DNA from 3 places in the Bacillus sp. BC08 genome. Region 1 is predicted to be linked to each of the others. Evidence: predicted binding sites of a transcription regulator. Region 1 holds the regulator's gene; each other region holds the start of a gene.
What was found. The regulator LexA, encoded in region 1, represses DNA repair genes until DNA is damaged. The targets are predictions, from matches to a motif close to CGAACATATGTTCG.
Positions count from the first base shown of each region.

Region 2: the regulator LexA is predicted to act here: its motif matches at 2,053-2,066, upstream of ACXVYO_RS21650 (DNA polymerase IV).
Region 3: the regulator LexA is predicted to act here: its motif matches at 1,676-1,689, upstream of ACXVYO_RS10875 (Y-family DNA polymerase).

Region 1 covers NZ_JBTGPA010000027.1:449,684-452,876, forward strand. Annotated here, with positions in the region: gene ACXVYO_RS08500 (bifunctional metallophosphatase/5'-nucleotidase) at 1-588, shown strand, start outside; gene ACXVYO_RS08505 (DUF896 domain-containing protein) at 628-867, opposite strand; gene ACXVYO_RS08510 (YneB family resolvase-like protein) at 913-1,569, opposite strand; gene lexA (transcriptional repressor LexA) at 1,712-2,332, shown strand; gene ACXVYO_RS08520 (DUF4097 family beta strand repeat-containing protein) at 2,419-3,193, opposite strand, start outside.
Region 2 covers NZ_JBTGPA010000035.1:669,920-673,112, reverse strand. Annotated here, with positions in the region: gene rnz (ribonuclease Z) at 1-97, opposite strand, end outside; gene ACXVYO_RS21655 (DUF3932 family protein) at 287-538, shown strand; gene ACXVYO_RS21650 (DNA polymerase IV) at 797-2,035, opposite strand; gene ACXVYO_RS21645 (hypothetical protein) at 2,177-2,377, shown strand; gene ACXVYO_RS21640 (tripeptidase T) at 2,422-3,193, opposite strand, start outside.
Region 3 covers NZ_JBTGPA010000031.1:51,357-54,549, reverse strand. Annotated here, with positions in the region: gene ACXVYO_RS10880 (YolD-like family protein) at 29-370, opposite strand; gene ACXVYO_RS10875 (Y-family DNA polymerase) at 367-1,632, opposite strand; gene ACXVYO_RS10870 (serine hydrolase domain-containing protein) at 2,387-3,193, opposite strand, start outside.

The DNA.
Region 1 (3,193 bases):
CAAACTCGTTTGCAAGACCATCCTTTTATTGAATTCATAAATAAGATACAGATGGATATAGCTAATGTTTCTATTTCTTGTACAAGCTTATTCCATAATACTTCTCTAGGTTTCCCTGATCATGTAACAATGCGTGACATCGTTTCTAATTATATTTATCCAAATACATTAAAAGTAATTAGAATAACTGGAGCAGATATAAAAAATGCCCTTGAACTCTCTGCTTCTTATTTCACATTACATGCAGATGGAACTATCATCGTAAACCCTACCTTCATAGAACCAAAGCCACAACACTATAATTACGATATGTGGGAAGGGATTTCGTACGTATTAAACATTTCCAAACCTATTGGCGAGAGAGTAGAATCTTTACAGTATAAAGGCACTCCTCTTAATATGGATGAAGAATATGACGTCGTTATGAATAATTATCGCGCAAGCGGCGGAGGAAACTTCTTTATGTTTCAAAATAAGCCCGTAATAAAAGACATACCAACAGATATGTCTGAACTTATCGCTAACTATATATTGAAGCACAAAAAGATAGAGGCAACAGTCAATAATAACTGGAAAGTTATTAAATAACGGATATAATAAATAAAAAAGATGGGCTTCGCCCATCTTTTAGTTTAATTTTGCATTATCTTGCTTTTTTAAAGCTTTTAATTTCGCCGGTGTAACATCAGTACCTTCTTCGTTAACAACTTTAATTCCTTTAAGTTCGTTTAACATATTTTGACGAAATCCTTTTAAATATTGTTCACGTAGCGATTGGCGCTCACGTTGTTCTTCTTCAGTTAAGCCTTCAGCTTTTGCTTTTTTCGCTAAGAAGTTAATGCGTTCAATGAGTTCGTGACTTTGCATCTCGAATCCCCCTTTTACTCAAAACTGATTATTATCATACAATAGTTAGTCCTCTTTATCAAGCAATTGCTTTGTATATTCTACATATCTACGATGTACAGTCGCTTTTGAAACATTATAACCAAAGCCGCGAAGTGTTGCTGCAATTTCTTCAAAAGTTAATTCATTCCGGCGTAAACGTACAATTTCCTCAATTGGCACTTCTTTCTTCTCTCGTCCTACGCTTAAATGACGATTCTTCAAATTATTTTCTGGACGATAACCTTTTTCTACTGCACGTTGCATACCACGTTTAATTTTCAAGTTATGAATCTTTCTTTGATACTCTTCAACAATACCAATAATATCCAATACCATTGAATCAGAATCCGATAATTGTAATTCTCCATTATGCGTATGCGTGTATACTTTTATTCCCTCTTTATGTAAACAGTGCATTAATGCAATCTTTGCATTCCCCCTACCAAGGCGCGTTTCATCTTGTATGAGTAGCACATCAATTTGTTCATCTCGAATGGTATCTAGCACTTCTAATATACCGTCACGTTCAATCGTATACCCACTAGCCTGTTCTTCAATTACCTTAGCAACATTCATTTGATAGCGCTCAGCTAAATGCAATAATTCATCTTTTTGACGTATTAATGACGTTTCTTGCGCTTCTTTCGTTGTACTCACACGCGCATAAATAATTGCATTCATTATGCCCCCCCTCTTTCTCACTATTATTTCCCTCCAGTGTAACATAAATTCGTCTTTTGTTCGAACTTATGTTTGTAGAATGTTTTTTCGCATGTTATACTTATTAATAAGAAAAATGAAAGAAAACGAGGTGTTAGAAAACATGGAAAAGTTAACGAAACGCCAGCAAGACATTCTCGACTTTATTAAGCTAAAAGTACAAGAAAAAGGATATCCACCTTCCGTACGTGAAATTGGTCAAGCAGTCGGCCTCGCTTCTAGTTCTACAGTGCACGGACATTTATCACGACTAGAAGAAAAAGGATATATTCGACGCGATCCAACAAAACCACGAGCAATTGAAATTTTAGGTGACGATCGAATGGATACAGAAACACAATCTGTTATCCAAGTTCCAATTATCGGAAAAGTTACTGCTGGATTACCGATTACAGCAGTTGAAAGTGTAGAAGATCACTTCCCACTTCCAGCTAGCATTGTTGCTGGAGCAGACCAAGTGTTTATGTTACGTATCTCAGGAGATAGTATGATTGAAGCTGGTATTTTCGATGGGGATTTAGTTGTTGTTCGCCAACAACAGTCTGCATATAATGGTGAAATTGTAGTTGCTTTAACAGAAGATAACGAAGCAACTGTGAAACGTTTCTATAAAGAAAAAGACCATTTCCGTCTACAACCGGAAAACTCTTCATTAGAACCTATCATTTTAAAACAAGTGTCAGTTATCGGAAAAGTAATTGGCGTATACCGTGATCTACACTAAGAATAATAAAAGAAGATAATTACCTTATTTATATACGGTAATTATCTTCTTTTTGTATTTTGATAGATTTTCATACATTCTATTTCTTATGAACGAGTTTCAATCGTCACATCGCCAGCAGCTGTTTTACCACTAATCTTTTTACTACCATTGCCAATTGTTACATTTTTATTTTCTTCATTAAAAATTATTACTTCGCCAGCAGCACTTTGCCCAGTTATAACTGCATCTTGTGGTTTTTCTAATAAAGTAATATCTACATCCCCAGCAGTTGAACTTGCCTCTACATCGTATTTAGGATCATGATCCATAATATGCACTTCTCCACTAGCCGTTTTCGCTGTTACTTTCCCTATTACCTTTTTAAAGTTTACCTCACCAGCTTTTGAAGATCCTTCCACACTTTTTGCTGTAACATGTTTCAAATCTACTTCTCCGGCCAGTGTACCAACACTTACACGATCACTTTTCACATCACTTATTTCTATTTGTCCAGCGGATGAATTTATTTTTATCTCCCGGTAAGAACGTTCAGGCACGAGGAGAGTTATTGTAGATGTTTGAAACCTAAAATCGTAAAAAGAAAAATCAAATGAAGCACCTTTTTCTCTTTCCCCAATAATTTTTAATGTGTCACCATCTTCTGCAATACGAACCTCTTGTTTACGTGCATCTCCTGATTGCTTTACATAAAAAGAAAAGTCGGGAGATTTTTGGACAACAATATCCCCAGCGTCTAACTTAACTTCTATATTTTTTAATGTTTCGTTTTTAATAACGTCTTCTTTGTTTCCTTTTTCTGCAGTTTGTACTGCTTTTTCATATGTTTGTGAAATCCCTATTACTCCAATAATGATACAA
Region 2 (3,193 bases), on a different contig from region 1:
TCTGTCCTCGTTCTTCTAACAATTGCAAAGCAATTGCCGAAACGTTCCTTCCTTTCGAAGGAACACCTGCACCAGTTCCTAAAAATACAAATTCCACTTTCTTTCCTCCAGCTCTTTATATAATCTATCTTTCATCTTACGGAATGTTATTTCAAATGGCAAATCGAATTTACATAACCAATCATCTAGACAACTATATATCACGAACGTTATACTCAAAAAACTTAGTAATCGTTCGTGTTTTATGTTAAAATGATTATACTACATTTTAAGGGAGCGTTTTATTATGAAAGAAGCATTTCGTTTACAAACTGATTTTTCATCTTCATTTGATCGCTGGGTAAGTTCTTTCGTGTCTGATCACCCAGCACAATTAGAATGGACGACTTTGAAAGAATTAATCCATGAATATACAACAACACATACAAATGATTCGTTACCAACATATATTTCTTCAGCTTTAACATATTATGCACAACGCGTTTCAACAACAAACAGTTCAGAAATTGTTATTTTTGAAAATGCTACAATCTCATAATCTATCATAAAAAAGCACTGGTTACAGTGCTTTTTTATTTATACTTATTTAGCAAATCGCCATATCCCGTCCAAAAATTTTTATACAGACTTTAATCAAACTCATCCAAAATTATCTTTTCACTTGATTTATTCAATAACTCTTTTGCTTGTAGTGAAAAAGAAACAATTTGTTTTCTATAAAAACTTTATAGTAAAAATTTCATAATTAATTTTAAAAATAAAAGGTGTCATGATATGTACAGCCTCATGACACCTTCTACATAAACTTATTTTCTAATTTTTGTTGAAAAGACTTTTCCTGCTTACGTAATAATTGGCTACCTCGTTGTAAAAGAGGCATTCCATATTTATCATTAATTTGATCGATGACAGCAAGTAGCGGCTCTTCTTTCGCATCTTCTTCAAATGAAAACAAATCTAATTGTTTCACCGATTCTGTCTTCCACTCTATTTCTGTAGCTGTAACACCTAGTAAACGAACGGAATCACCGTCCCAATGTTGCTTCCATAAACGAGATGCTGCCTGAAAAATATCTCGTTCTTCCCAAATCGCATTTTTCAATTGCTTACTCCGCGTTACTGTCCGCCTATCATGATATTTAATCATAATTTGAATATTATAGCTGACAAGAGTTCGCTTTTGTAATCTTTTGCTCACTGATTTTGATAGCCGTTCTAACATATCAAGTAACTCTTTCTCTTCATCCATATCCTTTGAAAAAGTCATCGAATTACCAACGCTTTTATGTTGTCCCATTTGACTCGGGTCAACTTCCCTATCATCCATACCTTTTGCCCGTTGTTGTAAATCAACACCATGCTTTCCAATTTTAGCGCGAATGATATGTTCGTTTCCTTTTGCTAACTGCTCAATTGTTTGTATATGAATATCATTTAATTTTTCAGCTGTCTTTTCTCCAATCCCATGCATCGCTCCAACTGGAAGTGGCCAAATCATTTCTGGAATATCTCGTTTTCGAAGCACCGTAATACCGAAAGGTTTTTTCATATCAGAAGCTGTTTTTGCTAGGAAAAGGTTAGGAGCAATTCCGATGCTACACGGCAGCTGTAACTCTGTTAATAATGCTTGTTGAATCATCTTTGCTATTTCAAGAGGCGAACCGAGTGCGTAGCAATCTGTAATATCTAAATACCCTTCATCTATTGAGACTGGTTGTATTTTTTCCGTAAAACGGGAAAGGATTTGAAACATTTGAAATGAAGCTTCACGATATAATGTAAAATTAGGACGCCTTACAACTAATTGTGGACATAACCTCTTTGCTTCCCAAAGAGGCATCGTCGTACGTATTCCATAGTCTCTCGCCTCATAACTACATGTTATGATAATTCCTTTTCTTTCTTTTTCATTTCCAGCAACCGCTAACGGCTTTCCTTGTAATGATGGGTCATGAGCAATTTCAACAGATGCGAAAAAACAATTCATATCTACATGTAAAATAACACGACCCTTTTTCGGATACATTTCTCGCATAGTACTCACCCCTTCAAAGAACATTTGTTCCTTCATTATATCAAATTCATGCACAATATAATAATTACTTATTCTTTTTATCCCTATTTTTGCTATACTTAATACGAGTTATGGATATTATTGTAAAATGAGTGATTTGTTATGAAATCACACAGTAAACTCAACTATACATTTCTCGTTATTATATTAATCATCTTAATTAATTATTTATTACTCCCTATTTTTGATATAAACGTAGCAGGAATCCTTCCAAGTCTACTGGGCATTATAACAAATGATATACTGCCATGGATTTTCTTGTATTGGCTGATCCGCCTTGTAAAAGCAATCGAATCAAAATAAAAAGCGTGTAAATCAATTATGATTTACACGCTTTTCCTATTACATTACTTCGCTACTTCTTCAATAATTGCAACAACTAATTCTGCTGTTTTTGCTAATTCTTCAACAGGAATCTTTTCGTTAGTTGTATGAATTTCTTCATAACCAACCGCTAGGTTAACTGTTGGAATACCATGTCCTGCAATTACGTTTGCATCACTTCCGCCACCACTTTGGTGAAGAGAAGGTGTACGACCAATGTTTTCAGCTGCACGTTTTGCAACTTCTACAACGTGATTGCCATCAGCAAATTTAAATCCTGGGTACATAACGTTTACTTCAACGTCTGCATGACCACCCATTTCTTTTGCAGTTGTTTCAAATGCTTCTTTCATTTTCGCAACTTGTACTTCCATTTTTTCATTGATTAAAGAACGTGCTTCTGCAAAGATTTGTACATGATCGCAAACGATATTTGTTTGTGTACCACCTTCAAAACGTCCAATATTTGCAGTTGTTTCAGAATCAATACGACCAAGTGGCATCTTCGCAATTGCCTTCGCTGCGATAGTAATTGCAGATACACCTTTTTCTGGTGCTACACCAGCGTGAGCTGTTTTCCCGCGAATAATTGCATTCACTTTCGCTTGTGTTGGAGCTGCAACAACGATTTCACCAACTTTTCCATCGCTATCTAATGCATAACCGTATTTCGCTGTAATGCGCTCACGATCTAATGCCTTTGCACCAACAAGACCAGATTCTTCTCCAACTGTAATAATAAATTCAATTTTACCATGCGGGATATTTTTCTCTTTTAAAACACGAATTGCTTCG
Region 3 (3,193 bases), on a different contig from region 1:
AAACCTTTATATGGATTCCAGTTACACTTTATTCCACTTCCATTACATCACCAAACTTAAACATTTTTTGATTACGAAAAGCATCGGTACAAGTAATCGTCTGATTTAATGGATTTATATCAGCTACTGTTATGTAATTTTTATATAGAGAGCCATTTTTATAATATGTAAGTAAAACCTCTTCTTCACCTAAATATGAAATTAACAGCTTATTTTCAATCCTTTCTTTTTCATCTTGCGTTAAGATTGGACGCGGGATCTTTGTTTGCTCCTGTATCATGCCTTTAATACAGACGAACTGCTCTGGCATACTAGCAAACGGTTGCCACTTTACCATTCCTCTTCCTTTTGGCATATTAGCATTCTTCACGATTTGTGCCCTCCTAATAATGTGTTTCTATATCTTGCTGTTGCGACGCTTGTGTAGGAAATCCCACGTAAAATACTGTTCTTACCAAATCGTGTTCGAATTTCGTCCATAACCTTCGTTAATCTCATTTCTTTTTCTCTTTGTATAATGTTATCGAAAAGCGAAATTTGCTCTTCTCCTTCATTTATTAGATTTGTTAAGGAAAGGCTTACCGATCGAATCGGTTCTCCTGTATGCCTCTCGTATAAAAAATAGGTACAAACGTTGTAAATGTCCATCGTTAAATTTGTTGCTCTATTTAACGTATGTGCTTTTTTTATTCCTCCTCCGTATTCCTTACTATATCCCACTGAAAAATGAATCGTTTGTGCGTATTTCTTTTCGCTTCTCAATCTGTAACAAACTTCTTCTGTATGCTCTAATAAAATAACAGCGAACTCTTCTATTGAATAATCACGAAATAATATTTGGCTTTTTGCTATAGATGTTGTCGCTGGAACATATTTCTCTGCTATTCTGCTAAAATCAATCCCGTTACTATGCAAGTGTAATTCTTCCCCTATTACACCAAACGATTGTTTTAAATACTTCAACGGGTACTGCGCTAAATCCCCAATCGTATGTATACCTTTTCGATTTAATTTCATTTCCGTTTTATACGATATACCCCAAAATTTACTGAGTGGTCTAATACTCCATAACTTCTCGGGTATATCGTCATACGTCCACTGCGCTATTCCATCTTTATTCTTTTTTGCTTCTACATCCATCGCTACTTTACTTAATAGTAAATTCGGCCCAATACCAATCGTACTTTCGATCCGTGTACGTTCATATATTTCTCGCTTGAACTTTAATGCAAACTCGCACGGATTACTCGCAAACAAATGAATACTTGCGGTCATATCCATAAAAAACTCATCGATACTATATTGATGAAAATCTTCCGGCGCAACATACTGTAAAGCTAAACCTGTTATGTAAGTTGAACATTTCATATACGTATGCATAATCGGATTCACAATAATAATATCTGGCCGCTTCGGTATTTCGTACAACCTAGCCATTTTCTTAATTCCTAACGCTTTTAATGGTGGTGTTGCTGCTAATACGATTGATCCACTCCGGTTTGCATCTCCTACGACAGCCAATTTCGTATATCGTGGATCAAGTCCTTTTTTAATACATGATACGCTTGCATAAAAGCTACGAAGATCTACACATAAAATAATACGATTCGGTAAAAGAGAATAATCATACAAGGTTATCACTCCTAACAAAAGGAACATTTGTTCTTATTATATACGAACCAACGTTCTTTTTAAAGGTATTTTCATGAAAATTTTGGTTAAAATAACCGTCATATCTGTGCGCTATCAATTAAGGCGAGAAAAACTACGTATACAAAATCGCTATAATTTCCAGTTAACTCATAAGTATAAAACTAATAAAAAAAAAACAATTAAACCTTTATTATCAAAACATAATTTATATAAATTCCTTTGTTTCTTATATGTGTGAAGATGATAAAATACTATTTCCAAAACAAAAAAGGCAAAGATTTTTAATTTACTTCAGCTTTCTTGTCTCCCATACATATATTCTTCTAAATTTGATTTTTTCTTGTATATTTTTTCAGCAAAATCTCCTACATAGCACATGTACCAAGATCCATCCGCAAAGCTAGTTACATCCTCCTTTTTTCTATTGTTACTAGCTTCACAATAAAAGCTGTTAAACGAAAAAAGTGCGAAGTCTTAAATTAGACTTCGCACTTTATATGAATTTACAATTAGTGACAATACCCATACAAATACAATAGTATATATCATAATCACTCATTATATGTGTTACTCTTTTAATCGACCAATGCATAAACTAATCCTTTTACTTAGCTATCCCTCATGATTGGTTTGATTGTTTCTATATATTTCATCCCCTCTATACTCATTTCGAGCGATAATCTATTCCGATTGAAATTACAAATGACAAAATTTTTTCGTTTTTTCTTTTTGCCTACTTGCTAAATTCAGCAAGTAAAATATCTTTAAAAAATTCAGAATTCTGAATGTTTAAACTGTTCGCGTTGATAGCAAATGTACGTTTTCCTCCAAGTATTCCACCAGCAAAAGTGGAAAACCCTGGAACAGCACCCCTGTGTCCCCATACCGTAACACCATTCGGAAGCGTAATTTCAAGAATTCCAAGACCATATCTAGTTCCCTCTCTTTCTGTAGGAACAGTAGTAAGCATTTGTTTTAGTTGTTGTTCCTTCAGTAATTTGCCACTGAGTAAGTAAGAGAAAAATTTGTTTAAGTCTTCAGCATTAGAGATCATATCTCCATCCGAGCTACCTGGGTTAATATAAGTAACGTCTTTTAGCTCACTTGCTCCGTCTAGTTGTAAATATCCACGGGCATGCTTGGTTCCTGGAATCACGCTTGAATTGCCAGGTAGGAATGTATTTGACAAATCAAGCGGTTCAATAATCCGATTTTCAACCTCTTCCGCATAGCTGTTTCCTGTTACTTTTTCGATAAGGATCCCCATTATTACGTATCCTGTGTTTGAATAAGACCAACCCTTCCCTGGAGCAAAGTCTGGTGGAAGAGAAATCCCCATCTTTACAAATTCTTCAGCCGTATATGATTTTTTTATATCCGTAATATCAAAGTCTTTTGAATTTATATAATCAGCAATACCACTTGTATGATTCAATAGTTGCCGGACCGTAATCTGGTTACCATCATATCCGTTTCCTTGAATGACACCAGGCAACCATTTTTCAATGGGGTCGTCTAAATTTAAACGGTTCTCTCCAGA